DNA from 2 places in the Enterococcus sp. LJL51 genome. Region 2 is predicted to be linked to the other one. Evidence: a T-box and tRNA genes for the amino acid it is inferred to sense, from the RefSeq annotation. Region 2 holds a T-box; the other holds one or more tRNA genes.
The links. The T-box of region 2 lies ahead of leuS (leucine--tRNA ligase). A T-box ahead of a tRNA ligase gene usually reads a tRNA of that ligase, here a tRNA-Leu.

Region 1: it encodes a tRNA-Leu, which carries the amino acid that the T-box ahead of leuS (leucine--tRNA ligase) is inferred to sense. The anticodon was not compared.

Annotation. Positions count from the first base shown of each region.
Region 1 covers NZ_JBTXLW010000006.1:153-3,728, forward strand. Annotated here, with positions in the region: rRNA gene rrf (5S ribosomal RNA) at 36-151, shown strand; tRNA gene ACYSNQ_RS07585 (tRNA-Asn) at 158-231, shown strand; tRNA gene ACYSNQ_RS07590 (tRNA-Ser) at 285-373, shown strand; tRNA gene ACYSNQ_RS07595 (tRNA-Glu) at 384-455, shown strand; tRNA gene ACYSNQ_RS07600 (tRNA-Val) at 472-544, shown strand; tRNA gene ACYSNQ_RS07605 (tRNA-Asp) at 551-623, shown strand; tRNA gene ACYSNQ_RS07610 (tRNA-Phe) at 646-718, shown strand; tRNA gene ACYSNQ_RS07615 (tRNA-Tyr) at 723-803, shown strand; tRNA gene ACYSNQ_RS07620 (tRNA-Trp) at 807-880, shown strand; tRNA gene ACYSNQ_RS07625 (tRNA-His) at 908-980, shown strand; tRNA gene ACYSNQ_RS07630 (tRNA-Gln) at 1,010-1,081, shown strand; tRNA gene ACYSNQ_RS07635 (tRNA-Cys) at 1,091-1,161, shown strand; tRNA gene ACYSNQ_RS07640 (tRNA-Leu) at 1,180-1,263, shown strand; partial or broken gene ACYSNQ_RS07645 (IS200/IS605 family transposase) at 1,434-1,511, shown strand; partial or broken gene ACYSNQ_RS07650 (transposase) at 1,531-2,697, opposite strand.
Region 2 covers NZ_JBTXLW010000001.1:426,803-449,242, forward strand. Annotated here, with positions in the region: gene abc-f (ribosomal protection-like ABC-F family protein) at 1-585, opposite strand, end outside; gene fosX (FosX/FosE/FosI family fosfomycin resistance hydrolase) at 933-1,334, opposite strand; gene leuS (leucine--tRNA ligase) at 1,606-4,119, opposite strand; T-box leader at 4,241-4,466, opposite strand; gene ACYSNQ_RS02040 (LysM peptidoglycan-binding domain-containing protein) at 4,514-6,544, opposite strand; gene ACYSNQ_RS02045 (DUF1700 domain-containing protein) at 6,845-7,495, shown strand; gene ACYSNQ_RS02050 (DUF4097 family beta strand repeat-containing protein) at 7,497-8,546, shown strand; gene ACYSNQ_RS02055 (phosphatase PAP2 family protein) at 8,928-9,578, shown strand; gene mnmL (tRNA modification radical SAM protein MnmL/YtqA) at 9,595-10,563, shown strand; gene mnmM (tRNA 5-(aminomethyl)-2-thiouridylate-methyltransferase MnmM) at 10,563-11,126, shown strand; gene ACYSNQ_RS02070 (sensor histidine kinase) at 11,324-12,247, opposite strand; gene ACYSNQ_RS02075 (response regulator transcription factor) at 12,249-12,920, opposite strand; gene ACYSNQ_RS02080 (acyltransferase family protein) at 12,984-14,054, opposite strand; gene ACYSNQ_RS02085 (ABC transporter ATP-binding protein) at 14,371-16,140, opposite strand; gene ACYSNQ_RS02090 (ABC transporter ATP-binding protein) at 16,137-17,855, opposite strand; gene ACYSNQ_RS02095 (TetR family transcriptional regulator) at 18,085-18,741, shown strand; gene ACYSNQ_RS02100 (GlsB/YeaQ/YmgE family stress response membrane protein) at 18,809-19,051, opposite strand; gene ACYSNQ_RS02105 (Asp23/Gls24 family envelope stress response protein) at 19,101-19,628, opposite strand; gene ACYSNQ_RS02110 (DUF2273 domain-containing protein) at 19,700-19,894, opposite strand; gene amaP (alkaline shock response membrane anchor protein AmaP) at 19,908-20,468, opposite strand; gene ACYSNQ_RS02120 (hypothetical protein) at 20,623-20,907, opposite strand; gene ACYSNQ_RS02125 (alpha/beta hydrolase) at 21,122-21,907, opposite strand; gene ACYSNQ_RS02130 (MDR family MFS transporter) at 21,936-22,440, opposite strand, start outside.

The DNA.
Region 1 (3,576 bases), on a different contig from region 2:
AGCAAATCACTCAATTAAATACTATGCAGCACCAGTGTGGTGGCGATAGCGAGAAGGATACACCTGTTCCCATGCCGAACACAGAAGTTAAGCTTCTTAGCGCCGATTGTAGTGAAGGGTTTCCCTTTGTGAGAGTAGGACGCCGCCGCGCGATTATTCCGGCATAGCTCAGTTGGTAGTAGCGCATGACTGTTAATCATGATGTCGTAGGTTCGAGTCCTACTGCCGGAGTTCCTGTTTAGGAAATTAAAGTAGAGTAATTGTGAGTGCTTCTTTTTAACTCTGGAGAGTTGTCCGAGAGGCCGAAGGAGCATGATTGGAAATCATGTAGACGGTAAACACTGTCTCAAGGGTTCGAATCCCTTACTCTCCGTTTTTTGTTTGGCCCGTTGGTCAAGTGGTTAAGACACCGCCCTTTCACGGCGGTAACACGGGTTCGAGTCCCGTACGGGTCATTTTTTGATTGGTTTTGGAGGTTTAGCTCAGCTGGGAGAGCACCTGCCTTACAAGCAGGGGGTCAGCGGTTCGATCCCGTTAACCTCCATTGGTTGGTTCCGTGGTGTAGGGGTTAACATGCCTGCCTGTCACGCAGGAGATCGCGGGTTCGATTCCCGTCGGAACCGTTAGTTTTATAAATTTTTTATTGGCGTGGTAGCTCAGTTGGTAGAGCAACGGATTGAAGCTCCGTGTGTCGGCAGTTCGATTCTGTCTCACGCCATTATGGAGGAATAGCGAAGTGGCTAAACGCGACGGACTGTAAATCCGTTCCTTAGGGTTCAGTGGTTCGAATCCACTTTCCTCCATTTAGGGGTATAGTTTAAAGGTAGAACAGCGGTCTCCAAAACCGTTAGTGTGGGTTCAATTCCTGCTACCCCTGCCATTATTTTTATTTTAAATATTTTTTATGGCGATCGTGGCGAAGTGGTTAACGCACCGGATTGTGGCTCCGGCACTCGCGGGTTCGATTCCCGTCGTTCGCCCTTACCTTTATTAAGGTATTTTAGGTAATTGGGGTATAGCCAAGCGGTAAGGCAACGGACTTTGACTCCGTCACTCGTTGGTTCGAATCCAGCTACCCCAGTTTAATTATGGCGGTATAGCCAAGTGGTAAGGCAGAGGTCTGCAAAACCTTCATCACCGGTTCAAATCCGGTTACCGCCTTGCAATAATTAATTTTATGCCGGCGTGGCGGAATTGGCAGACGCGCTGGACTCAAAATCCAGTGCCCGCGAGGGCGTGCCGGTTCGACCCCGGCCGCCGGTATTTCTCTAAAAACAAGACTAATCAGTCTTGTTTTTTTGTATGTTCTGAAAACCCCTAGCTATGCTAGAGATTCCAGAGAGCTTGCAGCGTGGTAGTAAAAAAGCCTCCTAAACTGGTAAGATGAAGTTGGTTTCCCGACCACCACATCAAAAAGTTTAGGAGGTACCTTTATGAAAAAGGTTAACAAAAGTTTATCACACACTGTATGGAAATGTAAGTATCATTTGGTATTCGCACAAAAATACAGAGGAAACAATTTTTGCTTTTTTAGTTTATAAACAAAGCATTGCCACAGTGAATCATGATTCGCCGTCTGAAGTTGTAAAGGCTGCGAAATCTATACGCATTTCTTGATAGGATTGTTCAGAAATTCTACTGGTTCATTTGAGTAGGGAGACTGAAGAGCACCCTTAAATTGCAGTAGAAACGTTCGAAACGTCTTTAAAATAGTTCAATATTTTTCTAGAAGTATCGATTAAAAACAAGCAATTTTTCAAAGTATCATTGATTGTGTTTCTTTATTGCATAAAACAGAGCTTACTATAGTTGATAGCCCATTTGTAGTTCAAAGGAAACATGAATCAAGCAATTTACAACCTTAGCTTCTGTTAAGTAAGCCTTGAAACCAGGACACAAAGACGACTTTCATCGTTCAACCTGCTTTTGTCTTTCCTGTATTGCTTCATTAGTTTCACCATACTGCGCAGTTTCGACTCTTTGCTTTGGAAGTAATCGAAGGCGTTTTTCTTCATTCGCTGGTTGCGAAACGCTTTTCTAATGTGCTGGACAATGTAGAAACGGTCAATAATAGGTTGGGCATTGGAAAATAGCTTTTGACCAGTGAAACATGAGGTGTATACATATCGATTAAGATAAATTGCACAGTTTCGTAATTTTCTCTTGAGAATCAGCTGAAATAATATTTAAAAAAAGCAGTTCTGGATTCTTAATGATATCCAATAGATGATGGGGTTCACCATCCATCGTAGTAAAAATCATGTTAAGGCTAATACTGCGGACAGATTAAATTCATTAAATCACAACACTTTGGACAGATGTGTTCGAAACAGATCTATCGGATGATAGAATTGTTTCGTCACACGTTATGAGAAAGAAGTAGACAAGGTTTCTTTGAGAGAGAATCTCGGTTATAGAGGTATTTTAATTTAGGAGAGTGACAAAGGTTCGTTGACAGGCCTTACACTTGAAGCGTTGTTTTTTCAGTTCAAGATACATCCGATATTCGGAAACATGATTCATTAACAACCGTACGATTCTCATCCCAAAAATGTATTAGATTCGAAGCAGAACCAATCTTGTAATAAACACATTCTTGAGGAGAATAAGAGAATTTTCTACGATAGCGTAGAAAATTTTGTCTTTTATTAAACATATTTCCTTAAAAGTAATATTTTGGTTTAGAGGATTCAACATTTTTTTGATAGGCTGTCTTTTCTATTGCGTTAGATAAAATAGAAAAGATATTGGTGGATTACTAATATCAAAAGGTATAAAGCCTAAAAACACCACGATTTAGAAAATTTCTAGATTATGGTGTTTTTTTATACTTCAATATCTTTAAATTGATAAAATGTAAGTCATTATAAAAAAAATTTGTAAAGACTGACTTATTTAGTTTTATAGAAATTGATTTAATTATTAGGAAGGAAGAATCTAAAAAAAGAAGGGTAACTTTAAAAAAAGTGAATAAGTAATGTAGCGTAGTTTAGAGAAATATCTTTGTATGTTTGACTTCTTCAGACTTTGATTAAACAGTAAAAAAATGTTCTTTGAAATAAATATTAGAATTATAAATCATTTTTGTGTTTTATTTAGTAATTAGTGATAGTAAGAAAGATTAAATGAAGTAATCTAAGGAAATTTTTAATAGTTTAATATAAAAATGGGTTGAATGCGTATTTAGAAATGAAGGAGGAAATAAGTAAGGTAAGGAGGGGAATTTAACAGCTGGGAAAATAGAGGGTAAAATTTTTCCAACTTATAAAAAAAAGTATTATTAATTTAGTTAATATGATAAAATTTATTTTATGTTCTTGATTTTATTTTTGTCAAAAGAATAAAATAAATTTTCTTATATTCTAGTAATTTAAGAAAATTAAGAGAAATAATTATTTAAAAGACGTGATATCTTTACTGTCTATAAATAGTTTAACTCAAAAAAAGTGAATAGTCTATATCAAATTTATTCATTTTCGATATTTTTCCTAAAACACTTGTATTGAAATGGAAAAATGTAGATAAAATTATTAACAGAATTTATAAGAAATAGGATTTAGTTAAGCAAATTAGTAT
Region 2 (22,440 bases):
ATTGATACGCTGGACATCCAGATGATTGGTAGGTTCATCCAACAGCATGACTTCCTGCTGCTGCAATAGAATTCTGGCTAGATTAACAATAGTCTGCTCGCCGCCGCTAAGCTCATTAAAGCGGGAATTCAATAAATGGGCAACTGATAATCCATTTGTAATCATTTCCAGCCGGTTTTCAATATCATACCCGCCAATTCCCTCAAACTCTTCCTGATAACGACCATAGCGCAGCAAAAGCCGGTCAAAATCTGCCTGAGGATTAGCCATCTGCTCTTCCAAATACTTGAGCTGCTTCTGAAGTCCATTGACTTCTTCAAATGAAGCTAGCAGATATTCCCTAACCGTCTGCTCAATTGCTTCTGGGACCTGAGCCAAATACCCGACTGTTGTATTCTTTTGAATACTGATTGTTCCTTTGTCTATTCCTTCAATCCCCGCAATCATTTTCAGAATTGTCGTTTTTCCAGAGCCGTTTGCTCCTACAATTCCAATCCGTTCCCCCTTTTCAATCTTTATATTTAAGTTTTCAAATAATGGATACGTGCTGTAATTTTTTTCTACTCCCTGTAATTGAATCAACATTGTTTTCCTCTTTTCTGCCATTCAGAACCTTGGAAATGTATCTTATAATGATATAAAAAAAGCCACAGGAAAGAAATACCCATGACCTACTACGTTATTTAATTCATTAATCGAATTCGCATGAATAAGTCTGAATGGTCTGTTTATTTGATTATTTTTCTATTTTTGAACACACTTGTCCCTTGATAGAAAAAATTGGAAATAATGTTATAGCAAAAATAAATAAATCCAAGAAAATCAAATACTCTATATGTTATTTTTGACATAACGACCATCACGCTTATTCACCACCTTATCTTTTTCTTATTTTCATATTGTAACATGAGGAGAGAAGCCATGCAATCTGTCTATTGCTGATAACGTCCTAGTCTCTCCTCAAGTGTTCCCGTATGCAGCTCAAATAGGTGGTTATCATAATCGTAAAAATAAATAGAACTGCCTTCTCCTTCAACTCTACTCCGACCATCTTTAAAATCTAAGCCTAACGCCTCGATTTTTCGGATATAGTCATCTAGATCATCCTGCTCAATTTTAAAAGCAACATGATTGTACGTCCTCGTTGGTAAGCTCTCACCTTCCATAACTGCTATCCATAGCTCACCAATTAGAAAAAATTTTTCCTTGGAAACTGAAAAAGTCTGCTCGCCGCTTGAATAAACCTCTTTTGCATCAAATAGTTCTTGGAAAAACCGAGCGGCTTTTTCTATATCCTTCACAATGAATGTCAGATGACTCAAGCCTTCTATCACTATCCCTCCTTAAATATCCTTTTCTTTTAGAGTAAAATTGGTTTGGAACAATAATAAATCCCCAACCTCTTAGTATACCTAACTCAGAATAAACGGTGGTCCCAAAACCGCTTCTTCGAAAATAAGCCGTACTCTATTGAAAATGTATGGAATCATTTTCCTAGAGTACGGCTTATTGCTAAGAAACACAGTGAGGTAGTTGATGTTGAACAGTACCTCTCTGATTCTTGAAGTAAAACACTTTTAGTCCAGCTTTATTTTCTTTATCGTTTTAGTTCGCTACAATATTTACTAGTTTATCCGGAACAACAATTACTTTACGAACTGTTTTCCCTTCAAGAAAGGACTTAATGCCTTCTGAAGCCATGGCTTTCTCTTCCATTTCTTCTTTACTTAGTCCTCTAGCAATAGCCAGCTTTTCTCTGACTTTTCCATTAACCTGCAGTACAATTTCAACTTCATCCTCGACTAGCTGACTTTCATCATATGCCGGCCAGGCAACATAAGCAACGCTGCCTTCATTCCCCAGGATTGCCCATAGTTCTTCACCCAAATGGGGTACAATTGGCGCCAATAGCTGAACAAAGCCTTCCACGTACTCATAAGGCAGAACCTCTGCTTTATTTGCCTCATTAACAAAGACCATCAACTGAGAAATTGCTGTATTGAAATGAAGCTGTTCTAAATCCTCGGTTACTTTCTTAACCGTTTGATGGTAAACTTTTGTCAGTTTTCCATCATTAACTGTGGTAATGCGGTCCCGCATTTTTCCTTGTTCATCTACAATTAGACGCCAAACCCGGTCAAGGAATTTACGGCTGCCTTCCAAGCCATTTTCACTCCAGGCAATCGATGCCTCCAAAGGTCCCATGAACATTTCGTACATACGCAGTGTATCTGCACCATATTTCTCGATAACATCGTCAGGATTGACGACATTTTTTAGTGATTTACTCATTTTGGCTGGAGATTCTTCCAGCTCTTCTCCGTTTTCACTGTTTACCCAGATGCCGTCACGTTTTTCCACCATATCCGTTGGCACTAAAGCACCGCGAGAATCACGGAAGCTTTGACCCAAAATCATTCCCTGATTAAATAATTTTTGATAAGGTTCTTTCGTGGGAACAATACCAATATCATAAAGGAATTTATGCCAGAAACGAGCATACAGCAAATGTAGAACCGCGTGCTCTGCCCCGCCGATATAAATATCCACAGGCAGCCAGCGCTTCAGCTTTTCAGGATCAGCAATCATCTGTTTATTATGTGGATCAATATAGCGCAAATGGTACCATGAGCTGCCAGCCCATTGCGGCATTGTATTGGTTTCACGCCGGCCTTTTTTACCAGTCTCAGGATCAACAACATTAATCCAATCCTCGATATTTGCTAACGGTGATTCTCCAGTTCCGCTTGGCTTAATATCATCAGTTTTTGGCAGTACCAGCGGCAATTCTTCTTCTGGAACAGTTGTTGTCGTTCCATCTTCCCAATGAATCACCGGAATCGGCTCTCCCCAGTAACGCTGACGGGAAAATAGCCAGTCACGCAGGCGATAGCTAGTTTCTGTTTTCCCAGCACCGTGTTCCTCTAACCACTGATTCATTACAGTAATTGCTTCTTCTTTATCCATTCCATCAAGAAACTCTGAGTTGATATGAGGACCATCGCCTGTAAAAGCTTCTTGTTCAACATCTCCGCCGGCTAGGACAGGAATAATTTCCAATCCAAAAGTTTTAGCAAATTCATGGTCACGTTCATCATGTGCTGGAACTGCCATGATTGCACCTGTACCATAAGAAGCCAGTACATAATCAGCAATCCAGATTGGGATTTTCGCACCATTGACTGGATTTACTGCATAAGCACCAGTAAAAACTCCAGTCTTTTCTTTCGCTAAATCTGTTCGGTTCAAATCTGATTTTTTCCCAGCCTCTTCAATATAAGCTTCCACTTGTTCTCTTTGTTCGTCAGTTACTATTTCCTGTACAAGCGCCAATTCAGGGGCTAATACAGAATAAGTGGCACCGAATAATGTATCAGGACGCGTTGTAAAAACAGTAAACTCCTTATCTGTTCCTTCCACTTTAAAGGTTACATTTGCACCTTCAGAACGGCCAATCCAATTTCGCTGCATTTCTTTAATATTTTCCGGCCAGTCAACAAGATCTAAATCGTCCAGCAAACGGTCTGCATATTTCGTGATTTTCAGCATCCACTGACGCATAGGCTTGCGGATAACATCATAACCGCCCCGCTCGCTTTTTCCATCGATAACCTCTTCATTTGAAATAACGGTTCCCAGCTCCGGTACCCAGTTTACAGCTACTTCTGCTTCATAGGCCAGCCCTTTTTCGTATAGCTTAGTGAAAATCCACTGTGTCCATTTATAATACTCAGGATCCGTCGTATTAATTTCACGATTCCAGTCATAGCTGAAGCCCAATGAATTGATTTGTCGTTTAAATGTTTCGATATTTTTCTTTGTAAATTCTGCCGGATCATTTCCTGTGTCCAGTGCATACTGCTCTGCAGGTAGTCCGAATGCATCCCAGCCCATTGGGTGAAGAACATTATAGCCCTGACTTCTTTTCATCCGAGATAAAATATCTGTAGCTGTATACCCTTCCGGATGGCCGACATGAAGACCTTGTCCTGATGGATAGGGAAACATATCCAACGCATAAAACTTTTCTTTTTCAGGATCATCATGGGTATTAAACGTATTGTTTTTCGCCCAATATTTTTGCCATTTTTTTTCAATCTTTTTGTGATCGTAATTCATTTTTCTCCTCCAATTATTCATTTTCAATACATTTGATAAATACTGGTATCCCTTACAGCTGTTATGCACAGGGCGTGTCTTTTACCTGATAAAAATAAAAAACGTCCTATGGAAAACAATCCCATAGGACGTTGAATGCCAACGTGGTACCACCTAAATTTGTCTATCCGCTTTGTTTGAATAGACCTTTAGCGTGTTAACGGACGCCGCCGTTTCTGCCTACTTCAACTCTAATTTTCAGCAAAAATCAACTTCAAGGCGAGTTCAAAAGCTTCTGTGCGCATTTTCACCAGCCATGCGCTCTCTAAAACAGAGTTCTTTCTACTACTCCTTATCATCGTTGTATTGATATATGACGTTATACTAACAAATTTTCAGAAGGAATTCAATCCTTTTACGCAACTTTCAGCTGTTGCCCGATATAAATGGTATCTCCAGATAAATTATTCAACTGTTTGATTCTCTGAACGGTTGTTGAATACTGCTGCGCCAATCCCCATAATGTATCTCCGCTCTTCACTGCATGGGTTTTACTATTCGAACTGCTGGAGCCTCCCGAGTTATTCGAAGAAGAACCAGAGCTGCTGGAGCCGCCGCTGCCTTTTTTAACAACAAGGCGTTGCCCAGGATAAATAATATCTCCGCTGATATTGTTCCAGCTGCGTAGATTAGCAATGCTTACACCGTTTATGTTTGCGATGACCCACAGGCTATCCCCTGATTTTACCGTATAATATGTGTCTGTCGTTGTACCTGTGCTGCCGCCGGAATTATTGTTGCCGCCAGATGAGGATGAACCCCCACCAGTATTTCCGCCAGAGCTGCCGCCGTTGCCTTTTTTGACAATCAGCCGCTGTCCAGGATAAATAATATCTCCGCTGATATTGTTCCAGCTGCGTAGATTAGCAATGCTTACACCGTTTATGTTTGCGATGGCCCACAGGCTATCCCCTGATTTTACCGTATAATATGTGTCTGTCGTTGTACCTGTGCTGCCGCCGGAATTATTGTTGCCGCCGGATGAGGATGAACCCCCACCAGTATTTCCGCTAGAGCTGCCGCCGCTGCCTTTTTTGACAATCAGCCGCTGTCCAGGATGAATGATATCACCGCTGATATTGTTCCAGCTGCGTAAATTAGCGATGCTTACACCGTTTATGTTCGCAATGGCCCACAGGCTGTCCCCTGATTTTACTGTATAGTATGTGTCTGTCGTTGTCCCTGAGCCACCTGAGTTATTGTTGCCCCCAGAGGATGAACCTCCGCCGGTACTACCCCCGGACGAGCTGCCTTTTTGTACAGTCAGCTTCTGTCCTATGTATATCACATCACTGGAGAGATTGTTCCAACTTTTAATGTTGGCAATTGATGTTCCATATCTACTCGCAAGAGCCCATAAACTGTCGCCTGAAACAACTGTATGAATAACATCTTGTGTTGTGCTGCCGCCGGATGATGAGCCTCCGCCAGTATTCCCCCCATTTCCGTTTCCACCTGTATTTCCACCAGTGGACGGAGTATCGTACTGTGTAAGATTGTTTGCCGAAATAATTGAATTCAGTTTTGTACCGTAGCTTGGGTCTGTTGCATACCGACCTGTGAGCCACGCTGTTGCATCTGTATAAGAGTTGGTATTGCTCTTCCATGCACCTGAATAGTAATACACACCAGCCTGAAAAGAAGTGTTTCTCAAGACGTAGGCGTTATCTGCAAATGATTCTGTAAAAGATGGATAGCTTCTAAAAGCCTCATTTTTCACGACCCATTGCCCGTTCAAATACTCCCAAGTATTCATATATACAGATTGACCATTATAACTGCCCTTAATGCCAAATAAATTGTAATAAGGTGCTTGTGACAATGAGCTTGATCCAGAGCCGCTTTCCAGAATTGCCTGAGCAATCATCACAGAAGCGTATAAATCATTAGCGGTGGCTACAGATTTTGCATGACCAGCAATACTTGCAACAAATGAAGATGTTGTTACAGCACTTCTAGCAGAAGCTGCAAACGGGCTGGCTCCAATAATTTCATCCGTTGAAGAAGGTTTCTCTTCTTCCGGCAGTACAGGGGCCTGTGTCTCTTCGCTTTCTATACTATCTGTCGTCTCTGTCGGTAATTCTCCTGTTTCTGTTTCATTCGTTTCTTCTGTTTGTGTGGTCTCTTCTGTAGTTTCTTCAGTTGTTGCTGTCTCTTCCTGTTGAAGCTGTGTTTCAGTCGTTAAACCATCAAGCAACGGGCTAATTTCTGCACTGTTACTTCCACCCTCTGTCGCCTCCACCGCTTTTGGCAGTATAATCGTTGAGCCGGCAATTGATGATAGCGCTAGTGCTGATCCAAGCATTGTCGTGCTTTTTTTCAGCTGTTCCGCTGTGCGATAATTTTGTTCCGCTTTCCTTCTTTCTTTGCGTGATAATTTTTCCATAATTAAGTCCTCCGATAGTAGTAAAAAAGAAAATTACTCAACTAACAGTATACCTTTTTTTAAAAAAAATTAAAAGATATAATCATTCATCAGCTATTTATCTTTAAATTATATAAATCGAATTTGATGTTATATAAGAATTATATTTTTTACTTACTTAACGACTACGACTAAAGACCTATTTCCACCTTTACCTTAGACCGATTTTACTCAAAACCACTTGTTATTCCACCAATTAGAATTTATAGTGTATTTGAGAGAACTACTACAGAAAGATAAAAATGAAATGAGGGAGAACTTATGAATAAAGAACATTTTCTGATTGAACTGAAAATATATTTAAAGCCATTATCCTATCAGCAGCAGGCAGCTGTTTTAGACAAATACGAAGAGATTTTTGACGAACGAATTGCTTCTGGAGAAGCTGAAGAGCAAATTGCAAAAAGCTTAGGCAAACCTCGTTCTATTGCAGAAGAAATTTTACAGGAATTCGATATTGAAGTTCCTGAAAAACGTTTGACAAGAGATGGCTGGCAGGAATTTTCGCCTGTTCAGGATTACGACCCCTATGAAAAAGATATGTATGATCACCCTTACGATGATCACTATGACTACAAAAGACCTGATAAACCTGGTGTTCGTGTGCTGAAGATTTGTGCACTACTGGCATTTGATTTCCTATTTATGTTTTGGATGTTTTTCGCTTTTGCAGCAGTTGTCTTCTCTTGCTGGCTGGCTGCAGTGCTCTTCCTGCTATCACCGATACTTGGTGTCTATTCAGTCATTGTCGGCTTCAATGATGCCGGACTGTTTCAATTATTCTTTAGCGTCTTCTTGTCTGGAGCCGGAGTAATCGGAATAATGATTTTAACTCCATTGACCAGATTGTTCTTTGCATCACTGAAGCGCTACATCAAATGGCATGGAAAAGTGTTCGGAGGGAGAGGATAATATGAAAAAGACGACAATTTTCTTTTTAGCTATTGGGATCCTTGCGATGGGTGTAGGAGCTGTTGGGAGTGCTGTTTTCTACCAACGCGCTAAAACAAGTATGGTAGAAGTAAAAAACGAAGAGTATACTGTTAAAAATACGGATAAAATTAAGGAACTCCACCTGAAGCTATCAGGAGATACTGATTATGTCATTGAATCATCAGCAACAAATAAAATTGAAATGGAAGCACGAAGCAGCGTTACCGAACCATTAAAAGGTTCTTTAGATGTCAATGAATCTGGAGATAAGCTGACCGCCACCGTGAACGGTAGTACTAAAAACAAAGGCACAGATCATTTTCAATTCCGTATGTTTCATATAGAGTCTTCCCATGTAACATTGACTGTACCTTCAGATATTGATCGTGTCGTTGTTGATGGAGATGCGACTGGCAGTGTATACTTATCTAATTTTACAGCAAAAGAGCTGGATGTAGACCTCGATCACTCAGAAATTTCACTTGCTGGCTCAACTGCTGAGAAAGTTAATCTGACAAGTAAAAGCGGCGACATTGATATTTTTGGCGAAGCAACAATTGATGAACTTACTATAAAAAATGATCATGGAAAAATCGATGCCTATGAACTTTCAGGAAATACGATTGATTTAACAACTTCAACAGGTGATATCTATCTGACAAACATTAAGAGTACAACGACTAAAGCTGAATCGAAAAGTGGCGAGTTTCATATTCAGAATCTTCGCGGCGAAGCTGATTTATCTGGGAAAAACGGCTCAATTTACTTGTATGGTGAAGAATGGCCTAAGGAGCTCAAAGCGATTATGGAGCACGGTGATATTGATATCGAACTCTACGAAGAGGTAGAAAACATTTCAATTAAAGCTCAGTCCGATTTAGGTGATGTCAGCATCTTTGATACAGAAAATAATACTTATTCCCGAGGAAAAGACGGTTCAAAATTTGAACTTAAGACAGCAACTGGAGACATCTATGTCACGGGCGTTGGGGCATATCCTGAAGATTACATGGATGATGACTGGGAATAATCTATATTATCCGACCCATTTCTTATCGCTTCTAACTATTAATTAACCCAATCACAAAAAAGAGCTGCGGCAAAAATGGTCAGCTCTGTGAAAAAGCCGAAATATACTGGAAAATAGCCTAGCCTGTTTTCCAGTATATTTCGGCTTTTTTTGAGGAATTTGCGTTTAGATTACATTCTTTCGATTTTAAAAACCGAAAACATCGTTTGTGTCTCCCAGGTTCCAACCCGTTTTCTCTTTTCTTATAGGACAGTCTCAGCAAAAGTTTTTCGTTAACATTTTATTAAACAGAAATCGACAGTTTCTCAAATCTCCTACAATAAGCTATACTGTTATTCGTATGGTTAAATTAATCAAAATTTTTATAAAGGAATCGACGCTATGAAAAACAAACTCTATTACCAATTTGCCGGGAGCTGCTTTCTGCTGATTTTCATTTTTCTAGGCTATTTGGTAAAATTTTATCCTGAATCGCTGCACAACTTCGACCAGGCAGTTACTGGTAGTATTCGAGGTCCTTATCCAGCTCTAAATCAATTTTTCATTTGGTACACAAAGCTAGCGAATCCTTTGACCGTTGCAGTCTTGGCAGTCTTGACTTCCGGGGTTCTGTTCTTAAAGAAATACTACGCAGAAGCAATCTGGCTATTCGCCAATACAGCCTTTGCTGCTGGTGTTCTCAATCCGCTGGTTAAGCTGCTGTTCATGCGTGAAAGACCTACGCTTGAACATCTGGTCATCGAGCACAGCTCCAGCTTTCCAAGCGGGCATTCCACCGGTAGTGTTCTTCTTTATGGTACAATCATTTTATTACTGCCCTTATTTATAGAAAAAAAGATGCTTTGCCGCATCCTGCAGGTAATATTGGGTATCATTATTCTATTTATTGGTATTAGCAGAGTTTATCTGGGTGTTCACTTCCCCAGTGATATACTTGGCGGATTTTCGTTTGGACTTTTCTGGCTGCTGATGACCTACCCTATCTATCAAAAATTACGCTTTACTTTACGCTTCAAAAATAAACAACCTTGAGAAAGAAGAAGATAATATGACTTTATTTCCTTATACAGATGATGCCAATAAACGTTATCATACATGGAATTATGCGTTGCGTAAGCAATTTGGCGGAAAGATTTTTAAAGTACCTGTTGATGGCGGATTTGACTGTCCAAACAGGGATGGGACTGTTGCCAAAGGCGGCTGTACCTTCTGCAGTGTATCAGGTTCCGGCGACATGATTGTGGCCCCTCATGATCCTCTGCCAGTCCAATTTCAAAAGGAAATACAAATGATGCATGGCAAGTGGCCGAATGTTGATCAGTACATCGTCTACTTCCAAAACTTTACTAACACACATGCGCCTGTCGAGGTCATTCGTCACCGCTTTGAGCAGGTGGTCAACGAACCTGGTGTTGTAGGTCTAGCAATCGGTACACGCCCGGATTGTCTGCCGGATGATGTCGTTGATTATCTAGCCGAACTGAATCAACGCTATTATCTTTGGGTAGAGTTAGGACTACAGACAACTTTTGAAGACACTAGTGCAGCAATCAATCGTGCCCATGATTACCAAACCTATTTAGATGGCGTAGAAAAGCTTAGAAAACACGGCATTCGTGTATGTACTCATCTAATTAACGGTCTGCCAGGTGAAGATAGGCAGATGATGCTGGAAAATGTACGGCGGACAATTCTTGATTCAGATATTCAGGGAATTAAGCTTCACCTGCTTCACTTAATGACAAACACAAAAATGATGCGGGACTATAATGAAGGACGTCTACAATTAATGACCCGGGAAGAATATGTTGAAGTAATCTGTGATCAGCTGGAAATGATTCCGCCGGAAATTATTATACACCGTTTAACTGGCGATGCTCCTTACGATTCTCTCATTGGTCCGATGTGGAGCTTAAAAAAATGGGAAGTGCTAAACGCGATAGACAACGAAATGAAAAAACGGGATAGCTACCAAGGGAAATACAATGCCCGAAAAGAAGTAAAGGTGATGATTTAATGCTGCAAACTGCTTTACACTTCAGCCATACGCTGCTGAAAGAGGTTATTGAGCCGGGTAATCACGTAATCGATGCAACGATGGGTAATGGACATGACACAGAACTATTAGCTTCTCTAGTCGGCAGCTCTGGAAAAGTTTACGCTTTTGATGTTCAGGAAACTGCTATTGCCAACACGGCAAAACGGCTTGAAGCTGCTCAGCTCTCCAAACAAGTAGAATTACTTCATCAAGGACATGAAACAATCAGTGAGGCTTTGCCTTCAAATACTACTGTTAAGGCGGCTATATTTAATCTAGGGTATTTGCCAAAAAGCGATAAAGAAATTATCACTCAGCCAGCAACTACAGAAATAGCTGTAAATGCTGTTCTAGAGCGGCTAACAGCCAAAGGGCGAATTATTCTCGTCGTTTATTATGGACATGAAGGTGGAGAACGGGAATTGGAAATGGTTCAACAGCTTTGTCAAAACCTGCCACAAAAGCTCTACAATGTGCTCACTTATCAATTTATCAATCAAATGAACCAGCCGCCTATTCTATATTGTATAGAAAAGAAATAGAAAATCAGCTGCTGATTCCGGCTAAAAGTGACAATAGAACAAAAGTGCTTTACCTAAAAAAATAAGTCAGGCGATACAAAAAATAGCTTCTCCTATTTTCTGTATCGCCTGACTTATTTCCGAAGATATGGTAGCTTTCAGAACACTGTCCATTCGATTTCAAGGGATAAACTCTTACTAGTGTCATCCCCCTCTTTTTAATTACTTTTAGATAATTGAATCATAAATCCTTTTGTATATTCAGGAACTGTATGGACCACAGAGATGGTTCCCCCATGACGTTCAATAATCGTTTTCGTAATGGCTAGTCCTAAGCCGCTGCCTTTTTGACGGGCAGAATCCTTTTGTATAAACGGTAGAAAAATTTCTTCAACTGTTTCCTTACTTAGCCTCTCTCCTGTATCGGCTATGACGACCTCAACAAGATCATTTTTAACAGTTAGCTGAACCAATACCTTGCTGCCGACAGGATTATGGGTATATGCATTCACTAAAAGATTATTAAGTGCTCTTGTCAGTTCTGTACGGTCAGCCTCCAGCCATACCTCTTCTTCTGGAAAGTCCAGCACCAAAGCAATCTGTCGTTCTTCAAACTGGTTATAAAGAGAAGCGACTGATTCTTTCAGCAGCCGTTGCAAATCTAGTTTTTCGAATATAAAAGGATAATCAGTACTTTCAAGCTTTGTATATTGAAACATCAATTCCAACAGCTCATTTGACTGCTTTGATTTTTCATAGATTGTTTTAAGCAGCTCCTTTTGTCTTTCCGGCTCTGCTACTTCCCCTTCTGCCAAAGCCTGTGCAAAGCCCATGACAGAAGTACTAGGTGTTTTAAGATCGTGAGCAATATTTGCAAACAACGTCATTTTCTCTTTTGAATAACGGACATTTTCTTCTTGAATCTTTTTACTAATCAAACGGATAAAGACAAAAAGAAATAGCAAGAAGAATACAACCTTAATCACAATCACACCACCATAGCCAGCCAGCATTAGTGAAGGTCTCTCGTGATACGTATTGGTATAATAGATAAAAACAGTATCAACAATTGTATACAGAATAATCATTGGTATCGTCAAACCAATAAACAGAAATATAAGAAAGCGTCGCAAACCCTTCATCTTACTTCTCCAATCTATACCCCAGACCACGAATGGTCTTGATATTATGCTCACCAACTTTATTTCTCAGCTTACTGATACATACTCGAATTGTATTATCATCCACTACATAGCTGTCTTCCCAGCCGGCTTCAAAAATTTGTTCTTTGGTAAAAACCTGTCCCGGAGAATTCATCAATAAAAACAATACCTTGAATTCAACTGAGGTCAGGGGAATCTCTTCCCCCTGACGAATCAGCAAACACTGTCCCATGTCAAGAGTCAGCTCTCTGACAACGATTTGTTCCGGTTGACGCTGCTGCTGATTCAGTTCATAATTTCTTCGAAGAGCTGCGCGGACTCTAGCTGTTACTTCTAGGGGATCGAAAGGTTTTGTAATATAGTCATCCGCCCCCAGCTCTAATCCAAATATTTTATCGGTTGTATCTATTTTTGCAGAAATAATCATGATTGGGATACTACTTTGCTCACGAATTTTTTTTGTCACTTCAAAACCGTTCAGTTCAGGCATCATAATATCCAATATTATCAAATCAATAGCTTCTTTCTCCAGCACTTCCAAAGATTGCTTACCGTTCGCAGCTTCAAAAATTACAGTTCCGTCGCGTTCCAAATACAGCTTTAGTAAATCAATAATTTCTTTTTCATCATCTGCAATTAGTATATTTGCCATCCTGCCGGTCTCCTTTATATGGTATTAACACAAGGTTACCATAGGAAGCTCGTGCTGACAATTTCAGTTTTGAACATGCTGCGGCTTGATTGCCGGTGCATTTTTACGCGCCCGCAGTTTCCCAGTAATACTGATTATTCCTGTACTTAGCAGATGAGTAACACTCACTACCAGCAGAAACTGAAGTAAACCTGTGGGAAGCAGCCATTGAACTGAAAGCTGTGCCAAAAGCAGCTGACTGAAAAATAAGACAAGCGGATGTAAAAAATAATAATACTTGCTTAATTCCCGCAGTTGTCTATAATTCCAGTTCTTCGGAACCCGCAGAGAAAGCGTCCACAGAAAAAATACTGGACTAAATAATAGCTGGCTGAAAAGAAAATTTGCGTCTGTTCCTGGATTAAAAAACAGCAGCATTCCTTCTAGAAGAGATATAATACTTAGTAAAATCAGAAGACGTCCGGAATATAATTGAATTACCGCTAATTTATTGCCATAATCATGTAATAAGAAGCCTAAAACAATAAATACAAAGCCAAAAAACAGACCGTTTCGTGTTGTAATAAAAAATTGCTGATACAATTTAAACAGATCCCCTAGCATTGTTCCATTTAGCAAACCACTATATGACTCCAGACACCCTAAACTATACAGCACTATGCTGAACCCTAACAGCTTGACATAGCCTAGACGCTTCAGCAGGAAATGAGTCAGAACAAGAGCAAACATCGTTGCTGGAATATACCAGAGATGATAATAGGTTCCTACATAAATCAGTCCGACAAGTAAAGCCACTGGGTAAAGCAAGATTGGCAAGTCAAACTGCTGACTAATCCATTGAAGTCCCAGTGGTAAAAACAACAGACTCCATAACAGGTAAGATTTTCCCATTGTTAGAAGGTAGCGTTGAAGATAGCCTTCTGATTTCGTCATACCCTTTCTGACAAAAAAACCAGCCGTAATAAAAAAGTAAGGAACTGCCAAACGGCAGATAATATTTTTTATAATAAAATTATAGAGCGGGCTGTCCACAACTGCGTCACAGTGAATACAAATGATCATAATTGCCGCTGCATATTTGACTAAATCAATTCCAGTAAAGTTTAATGTTAAGATACGTCTTTGAGTATTCATCCTATCTCCTCCTTTGATAGGTATAGAATACGATTAGACCATTAACCTACTAACAGCCAAACATTAACTGAACATTAATTATTCCTGCTGCTGTTTTTCTCACGCTAACTTTAAGGCATATCAAAATGCCCAGCAAAAAATAAGCCGGAATACACTGAAAATAGAAGCTATTTTCGTATATTTCGGCTTATTCCTAAAGAATCTTCTCTGGCTACACTTGTTATTCAGTTTTTAAGATTAAAAATAGAATTAACAGAACTAAGTTTTCTATGCTTAGAAATTGAAACAGCATTCCTTAGTATTTAATCCCATAAGTCTATTCTAAAACAAATTGATTGTGGTATAGTTCGGAATAAAAACCATGCAGCTTCAACAGCTCGTTATGGTTTCCTTCTTCAATTACTTTACCATCCCGCAAAACAACGATACGGTCTGCGTTCAAAATAGTTTTCAGACGATGGGCAATCACAAAACTGGTTCTCCCCTTAATTGCTTCTTCCATTGCTTTTTGAATTTTCGCTTCTGTTACAGTATCAACATTACTAGTCGCTTCATCCAAAATCAACAGAGCAGGATTAGTTAAAATCGTACGGGCAATACTAACCAACTGCTTTTGTCCTGTACTAAAAATATTATTTTCTTCTGTAATCTCTGTGTCATAGCCCTTTTCAAGAGACAGGATAAATTCATGAATATTTGCCTGCTTTGCAGCTGCAATGATTTCTTCTTCCTGTGCATTCGGTTTCCCAAAAGCAATATTTTCTCTAATCGTTCCTGAGAAAAGCACAGAATCCTGTAAAACAATTCCCACATGGGCACGCAGGCTGCTCAACTCAATGTCGCGAACATCTGTATCATCAAAGGTGACTGAGCCGCTATTAACATCATAGAAGCGGTTCAGCAAGTTCATAATGGTTGTTTTACCAGAACCAGTTGGTCCTACAAGCGCCACCATCTCGCCTTTGTTCACTTTGATTGAAACATCTTTCAAAATAGGAACTTGTTCATCGTAGCCAAAATCTACATTATTTAATGCGACAGACTCATGAACACCAGTAATTTCTTTACCGTTTTCAGGATTAACCTCATCTGGCTCATCAAACATTTCATTCAACCTTCTCGCACCAGTTACAGCCAGCTGAATCATGCTGTAGCCCGATGATATCTGCATTAACGGCTGATAGTACTGTTGTGAGTATTGAACAAATGTCACAATCAGACCGAGACCTGCTGCCCGGTCCACCTGGCCGTTGAGTGCTAGCCAGCCGCCAAAGAAGATAACAATCGCTGTATTAACCAGAGACATTCCCTGCATCATTGGAAACAGCAGGCCCGAATAGACCTGTCCTTTAAAGGTTGCCTCCCGAACTTTTTTATTCTGCTCCATGAAACCGTCAATGGTCTCGTCCTGAAGTCCATAGGTAATAATTACCCGCTGACCGCTGATTTTTTCGTCCATATATCCATTCAGTCTGCCAACTTCATCTTGCTGAATATCTACGTATTTTTTGGCTTTTTGAATAATCACCACAGCAATAAAAACCGCAACCGGTGTTGAAGCAATCGTTGCCCACGCCAGTTCAACATTTTGCTGGAACATCATAATCAGCACACCAACAATCAACGCAGCATTCGTTAGAACCTGCAGCAATGCCTGATTGAGACTATTTTGAATATTATCTAAGTCACTGGTGAATCGACTTAAAATCTCTCCATCCTTATGAGAATCGAAAAAGCGGATTGTTAGCTTTTCCAGTTTATTAAACAATCCTAAACGCATTCTGTTAGTCGATTTCCCAACAACTTGTGTAAATAAAATACTATAGACAAAATTCGCCGCACTGGTTAAGACATAAAAAATGACCAGCTTTTGGATAACTCCAATAAATGCTGTTTTATCATCTTTTCCCTGCATAAAGCCTAAAACATAATTTGTCAGCTCCTCGATTGCTTCACCAATAAATTGAGGTGCTTTTACTTGCAGATAGGTAGCTGCGACAATCGTTACAGCAATGATGAAAAAGGATAATTTATACTTTTTCAAATAATGATAAAAGAATTTACTTGCTTTAACTAAGTCCGTCATTCTACCTCATCCTTTCCTCTTTGCGTTTCATAAATCTCTTGATATACCTCATTTTCAGCTGCCAGCTGCTTGTGTGTTCCTTCTCCCACAAGCTTCCCTTTATCCAACACCAAAATGCGATCCGCATTTACTACGGAAGAAATCTTTTGCGCAATGATAATCGTTGTTGTATTCTCCAAATCATTTTCCAGAGCTTCTTTGACCAGACTTTCCGAACGAGCATCCAAAGCACTCGTACTGTCATCAAGAATCAGTATTTTAGGATCGCCAATAACCCCTCTGGAAATTGACAGGCGCTGCTTTTGTCCACCCGAAAAATTACTGCTCCGTTCCTCTACTGGAGCTTCATAGCCTAGAGACAGCTTTTCAATAAACTCACGGGCTTGAGCGATTTGAGTCGCTCTGGTCATATCCCCTTCATCTGCATTACGTTTCCCGTGCCGCAGGTTTTGAGAAATTGTTCCTGAAAATAGGATTGCTTTTTGCAGAACGAATGAAACGGTCTTTCGCAGACTATGCTCATTAATTTCGTGCAAATCTACTCCGCCAACTTTCACAGTTCCTTCCGTCGGATCAAAAAGACGGGGAATCAGCTGTGCCAAAGTCGACTTTCCGGCACCTGTAGCACCAACTACGCCAATCATTTCTCCTGGCTTAATGGTGAAGGATACATCCTTCAGTGTATCGGTATCATCACCTGGATAATGGAAGCTGACATGGTCAAAAACCACACTACCGTCAAGCTCCTGCTCAGGTACTTCAGGATACGTAATTGCTGGAACGGTGTCCATAACTTCCTTAATCCGTTTGATAGATACTGCTGCACGAGAAGTCATCATCATCATCATACCGCCGATAATGATTGCCATCATAATCTGCATAAGGTAGTTCATAAATGAAGCAATGCCGCCAATCAATGTAGGGTCATTCTTCGCCAAATCACCCACAAAGAAAATTGCCCCTGCTACCGCTAGATTAGCAACCAGCATAAACGATGGAATCATCACCGAAAATAAAGTTCCTACGATGACATTGTGCTTGGTTAAATCGTTACTTACCTTACCAAACCGTTCCAGCTCATTTTTCTCCTGCACAAAGGATTTTACTACGCGAATCCCCATTAAATTCTCTTTTGCGATACTATTCACTTTATCAATCAGATTTTGAATAATGGTAAAGTGCTTGCCCATCTGAGAAAACGACAGCATAGTGATAATAATGACAGCAACAACCAGCAAAACAATAATCCACCATAGCTGGGGCAATGTTGTCATCGCCAGCGCAAAGCTGCCGATAAAAAGAATCGGTATTCTAAACAATGACTGCAGAGCAATCATAATAACATTTTGAATTTGTGTAATATCATTTGTTAGTCGAACAACCAGATTTCCTGATGAGAATTCTTCTATATTAGCAAATGAGAAGGTTTGAATTTTTCGGAAGACTGCTTCACGAATATCCGCACTTACTCCCTGAGCTACTTTCGCAGAAAAAATTGTGTTAATTACACCTGCAATAAGTCCCAGCACTGCGATTCCAATTAAATACACGCCTAATGACTGCATCTTATTGTTATCTTCTTTAATGATTGCTTCAAGCACCTGCTGCAGCAGCTTAGGCTGCCAGAGAGCAGACATGACCATAATAATCACTGTAAATAAAGCAATAATTGTTTCCTTCTTATACTTTTTTACGTGGTCCATAACAATGTTCATCAATTCCCCTACTTTCTTTTTAAACTCAGCCTATTTTCGCCTCATTTTCAGCAACGTTTTTATAAGAGAGGGAATGTGTTATTATAAATATGAATCGACTGCAGCGAGACACGGGCTGTTGCCAAACCATTTAATTTAACACTGTAAAATAGACTGCACAATAATTTACCATATTTTAAGGAGTAAATACAAGCAGTTTACACAAAATTCATGCTAAAGGATGAAAAAAATGGAAAACAAGCTCTCCAAAGAAAAAATTATTGCAACAGCTTTTCAATTATTAGATGAAACACCAAATATTGAAAAGCTTTCTATGCGCAACATCGCGAAAAAAATGGGTGTTCAAGCTCCAGCTTTATACTGGTATTTTCAAAATAAGCAGGCCCTTCTTCAGAGCATGGCCGAAGAAGTGGACAGACACTTTCAGGAGCCTGAGGAGCAGGAAGACTGGCGACACACCCTATTTTTATACATGGAAAATTATTATGAGCTGTATCAGAATTACCCTTGTGCGCTTGAAATCGAACTACATACCATACCGTCCTACCCTTCACGTCTAATACGTTATGATAAAATGCTGGCAATCCTAAAAAAAGCAGGCTTCTCTATTGAAGACAGCTTTACAGCTGTGAATTCACTACAGCATTTATTGCTGGGATTATTGGTAGATGTTCAGGAGGAACAACAGCTTTATCATAAGATGGTTGATGGTGATGACTATTTAAATCAACAGGTTGTTTTAATGAAACAGTACCTTCACGAAAATCAATTGACAAACATAGAAGAAAGCCTTCAATTTCGACAAAAGCAACGCCAAAAGGATACCTTCAAAAAAATGATTACAATATTTCTAAATGGTTTGGCTGTCGAGTCAGGAGAACATTAAAAAAACGGGAATGCAGCAGATTGCTGCTTTCCCGTTTTCTGATATGATAATAAAAGCCTGTCGGTAATTAGTTTCTGCCTAAGAAAAAGCTGACTACAGCTACTAAGATTACAGCTCCAACGATTGACGGAACTAATGCCATTCCTGCCAAGCTTGGTCCCCAGTGTCCCAGTATACTTTGTCCAATTGCTGAACCAATTAAACCAGCTGCAATATTCGCAATCCAGCCCATTGATTTTCCTTTATTCGTAATCGCTCCTGCAATCACACCAATTAACGCCCCTACTAAAAGTGACCATATTAATCCCATCTTAATTTCCTTCTTTCTATAAGTAAGTATCGACTCTAGTTTTTAATGATTACTCTACACGCGGTTCCATTTGTTCTTTGGCTTTATCTGCCCCTCTACCAATTGCCTTTTTGGCTTTATCTGTTTGGTTTGAAGCAAACTCACCAGTATTTTCAGCAAAATCGCCAACTCTGTCTTGAACCGTTACTGAATCTTTTTTGTATTGCTCTACTGTTTTAATATCAACAACATTCACATTAACTTCAATCACTTCAAGACTAGTCATTTTTTTCACTTCTTCAACAATTGTTGCTTGAATATCTTTGAATAGTTTAGAGATATCCTTACCATATTCTGCAACAATGTCTAAATCAACGGCAACTTGTTTCTTCCCTACTTCAACATCGATACCAGAGGTAACATTGTCAGTATTTACAAGCTTCTCAGCAATATTTGAAAAGAAACCGCCGTTCACTGTTAGAAGTCCATCAATATTTTCCAAAGCGATGCCGATGATTTTTTGAATAACCTTATCATCATACGTCAATTCACCTTTAATTGTTTGTTGATTTGTCATTACTGTTTTTTGAGTGTCCATTCTTTTTACCTCCCAATTTTTTTGTTCTAATATATAAATTTAATATTATAACCTAGTGATAATTAGCCTTGTTACGGCTTTTGTTTAAACAAGCGGTCCGCTAAACCCGTAGCTTTCAAGTAAAATCCTGCATAGACTCCAACTACCATCAGGATAAGGATTAAAAGTGTTTTAAAAAAGCCCAGAGTCATCAGCAATACTGCTAAAATCAAACCACCAATACCGCCAATAATCGGCCACTTGTATTCGTCAAAAATCTCCTTCATCTTGATCACCTCTCTACTCAACTCTGGATTTCTTCGATTCTTCTGGGACATAATCGACAAATTCAATCACTATATCAATCGACCTGTCAGTTACACCCAGAAGAGTCTGCAGCTCTTCTTTCATTTGAACCATTGCCTGTTCTGCGCTGGGAACAATTCCCTGATATTCACCGAACCTGCCTAAAACTTTAACTGCTATTTTATTCTTTGTCATATTAACCTTTATCTTCGGCTTTTCAATGAACTGTCTTTGATCTAGATTTGCAGCGACATAGCTTTCAATACTTTTCTGTTCAATTTTTAATTGCCCATTCAAGTCCCTCACTATCACAGATTTTTCCTTTTTAGGCCAGAACAGAACAACAAAGAAAGATGCTACAAGTAATACAAACAAAACTACACTAGCCCAAAACAGATAGCCATTCAGCACTGGTCCAATAAACAATGAATAAGTCAGTTTCTGTTCGGGAAATGCTAAGATACCAACCTGATCGTTATAAATAATTAAGGGGATCAAAAGTGATAGCCCAATAATGATGATCAAGCCTAAAATGACCTTTTTGCTTCGATTCAATTTCTCTCCCTCCATTCCAACTTTCTAAAAAACTTTACATTTTCATTGTAGAGTCACTTTTTGCTTTTTTCAAAAATAACGACTTGCATTTCAAAAAAAAAACAACAAGCAAATATATAAATATCTGCCTGCTGTTGTTCAAATAGCCATTATATCAATGTTTATCTTCGTTTATCAAACTAATTTCTTCAAAAGAAATTAGTTTAGTCTTTTCAACTTTTTTCTTTCTCTCAGCCGTAAACTGCTTTTCATAGCTTGCCAGCATCGACTCGTTAAGCTCTCGAGCCTCCTCTAGAAAGCTTTTTAGTCCTTCAAACTGCTTTTGAATATCATCAACCTGAAGCAGTGCGTTTCTAACCTCTTTTGGTTTTGTTGGATTTTCTTTCATCAACTGTTGTCCAAACTCACTTCGCCATTTTCGATAATTTTTTTCATCCATTTCAAAATCTCCTTCTTAAAATACGATTATTATTTTTCAGTTCTAGATTATCTATACATTCATTCTATAAGTTAATTTTAAAATGAATATAAAAACATTTTCACTTAATGACAAAAATAACAATTATACTTCAATCATAAAAAGATATGCCACGGATGTCAACTTTAATTAACAAATAATCTGAATTAAAAATTTCAATAACTATGAATACAAGTTAAGCTAACGGTAGCCAGGAGATAACGGTTTGCAGCCATTTATCCCAAAAAATCCAGTCATGGCCTCCAGGGGAAGTCTCAAAGAAATGGTCATAATTATCTGATTTCAACATATTTGCCACGTACTGACTAGCCGGTAGTAACGGATCTTCTTCACCGCAAGTGATAAAAAACTTGGGAAGCTCTTCTTTGTTTTGAATTTTTTTATTCAGCAGATAAACTAAATCATGTTCAGAATCTTTCAGTTTTTCCAATGGACCAAAAACACCTTCCCAATAAGCTTTACTTCGTATCGAAAGAAGGCTGTCTACTCCAGCAGCAATATGAAGCGGTCCCGACAAAGAGGCAACTGCGGCGAATTTTTCCGGCTGCATCAACCCTAGCTTCATAGCCCCATAACCACCCATAGACAATCCAGCAGCAAATGTTTTTTCTCTTTTTCGGCTAAGCTGCGGGAAAAGCTCCCGACAAATTTCCGGAAGTTCTTCCGAAAGAAATGTCCAATAATTCATGTCATAGGTTGTGTCTGCATACCAGCCTAAATCAGTGGAAGGCATCACTACAGCCATTCCATAATCAGCTACATAGCGTTCAATATTTGACTTTCTTTCCCAAACACTATGGTTGCCCCCCATCCCGTGAAGCAGATACAATACAGGAACATCTTTTCTGTTTCCCACACTGTCTGTTCCGAAAATCTTCTTCGTCTGCTGAGGTAAAATTACATTCATCATTACTTCCATACCTAATACATTTGAATAAATATTTGCTTGTAAAAATGCCATTACAATCCCTCACTTTTTCAATGTTACTTTATTTTAACACTGTTTGCGCTTTTTTTCGCTGCAAAAATAAAACCATTGAGAGGGCCGCAACAACTAAAACAATCCCCGTCAGAAAAACCGAATGAAGACCACTATACAAAATTGTGCGCAAAGGCTGCAGCAGTTTCGCAGGAATTTGATGCGCCGTATGAGGATTTACCAGCTGGTTCATCACACTGGAATCAACATCCAAACTACTGTTTTTTAGATTAACTGCCATTGCCGCATTAAGCAAGACACCAAAGATAGAAATCATTACAGTCTGTCCAATAGTCCGTGATAATGTGTTGAAGGAGGTTGCTACACCAACTTCATCGCTCGACACACTGTTTTGTGCAGTAACCGTCGTGGTTGTAATCGTTAACCCAAATCCTATTCCCAAAATTGAAGAAATAACAAAGAATAAAAATACAGGTGTCTGAACAGGAACAATTGTCAAACTCAGTCCGCCAATCAAAATAATGGATAGTCCTAGAACTAAGACATTTTTAACC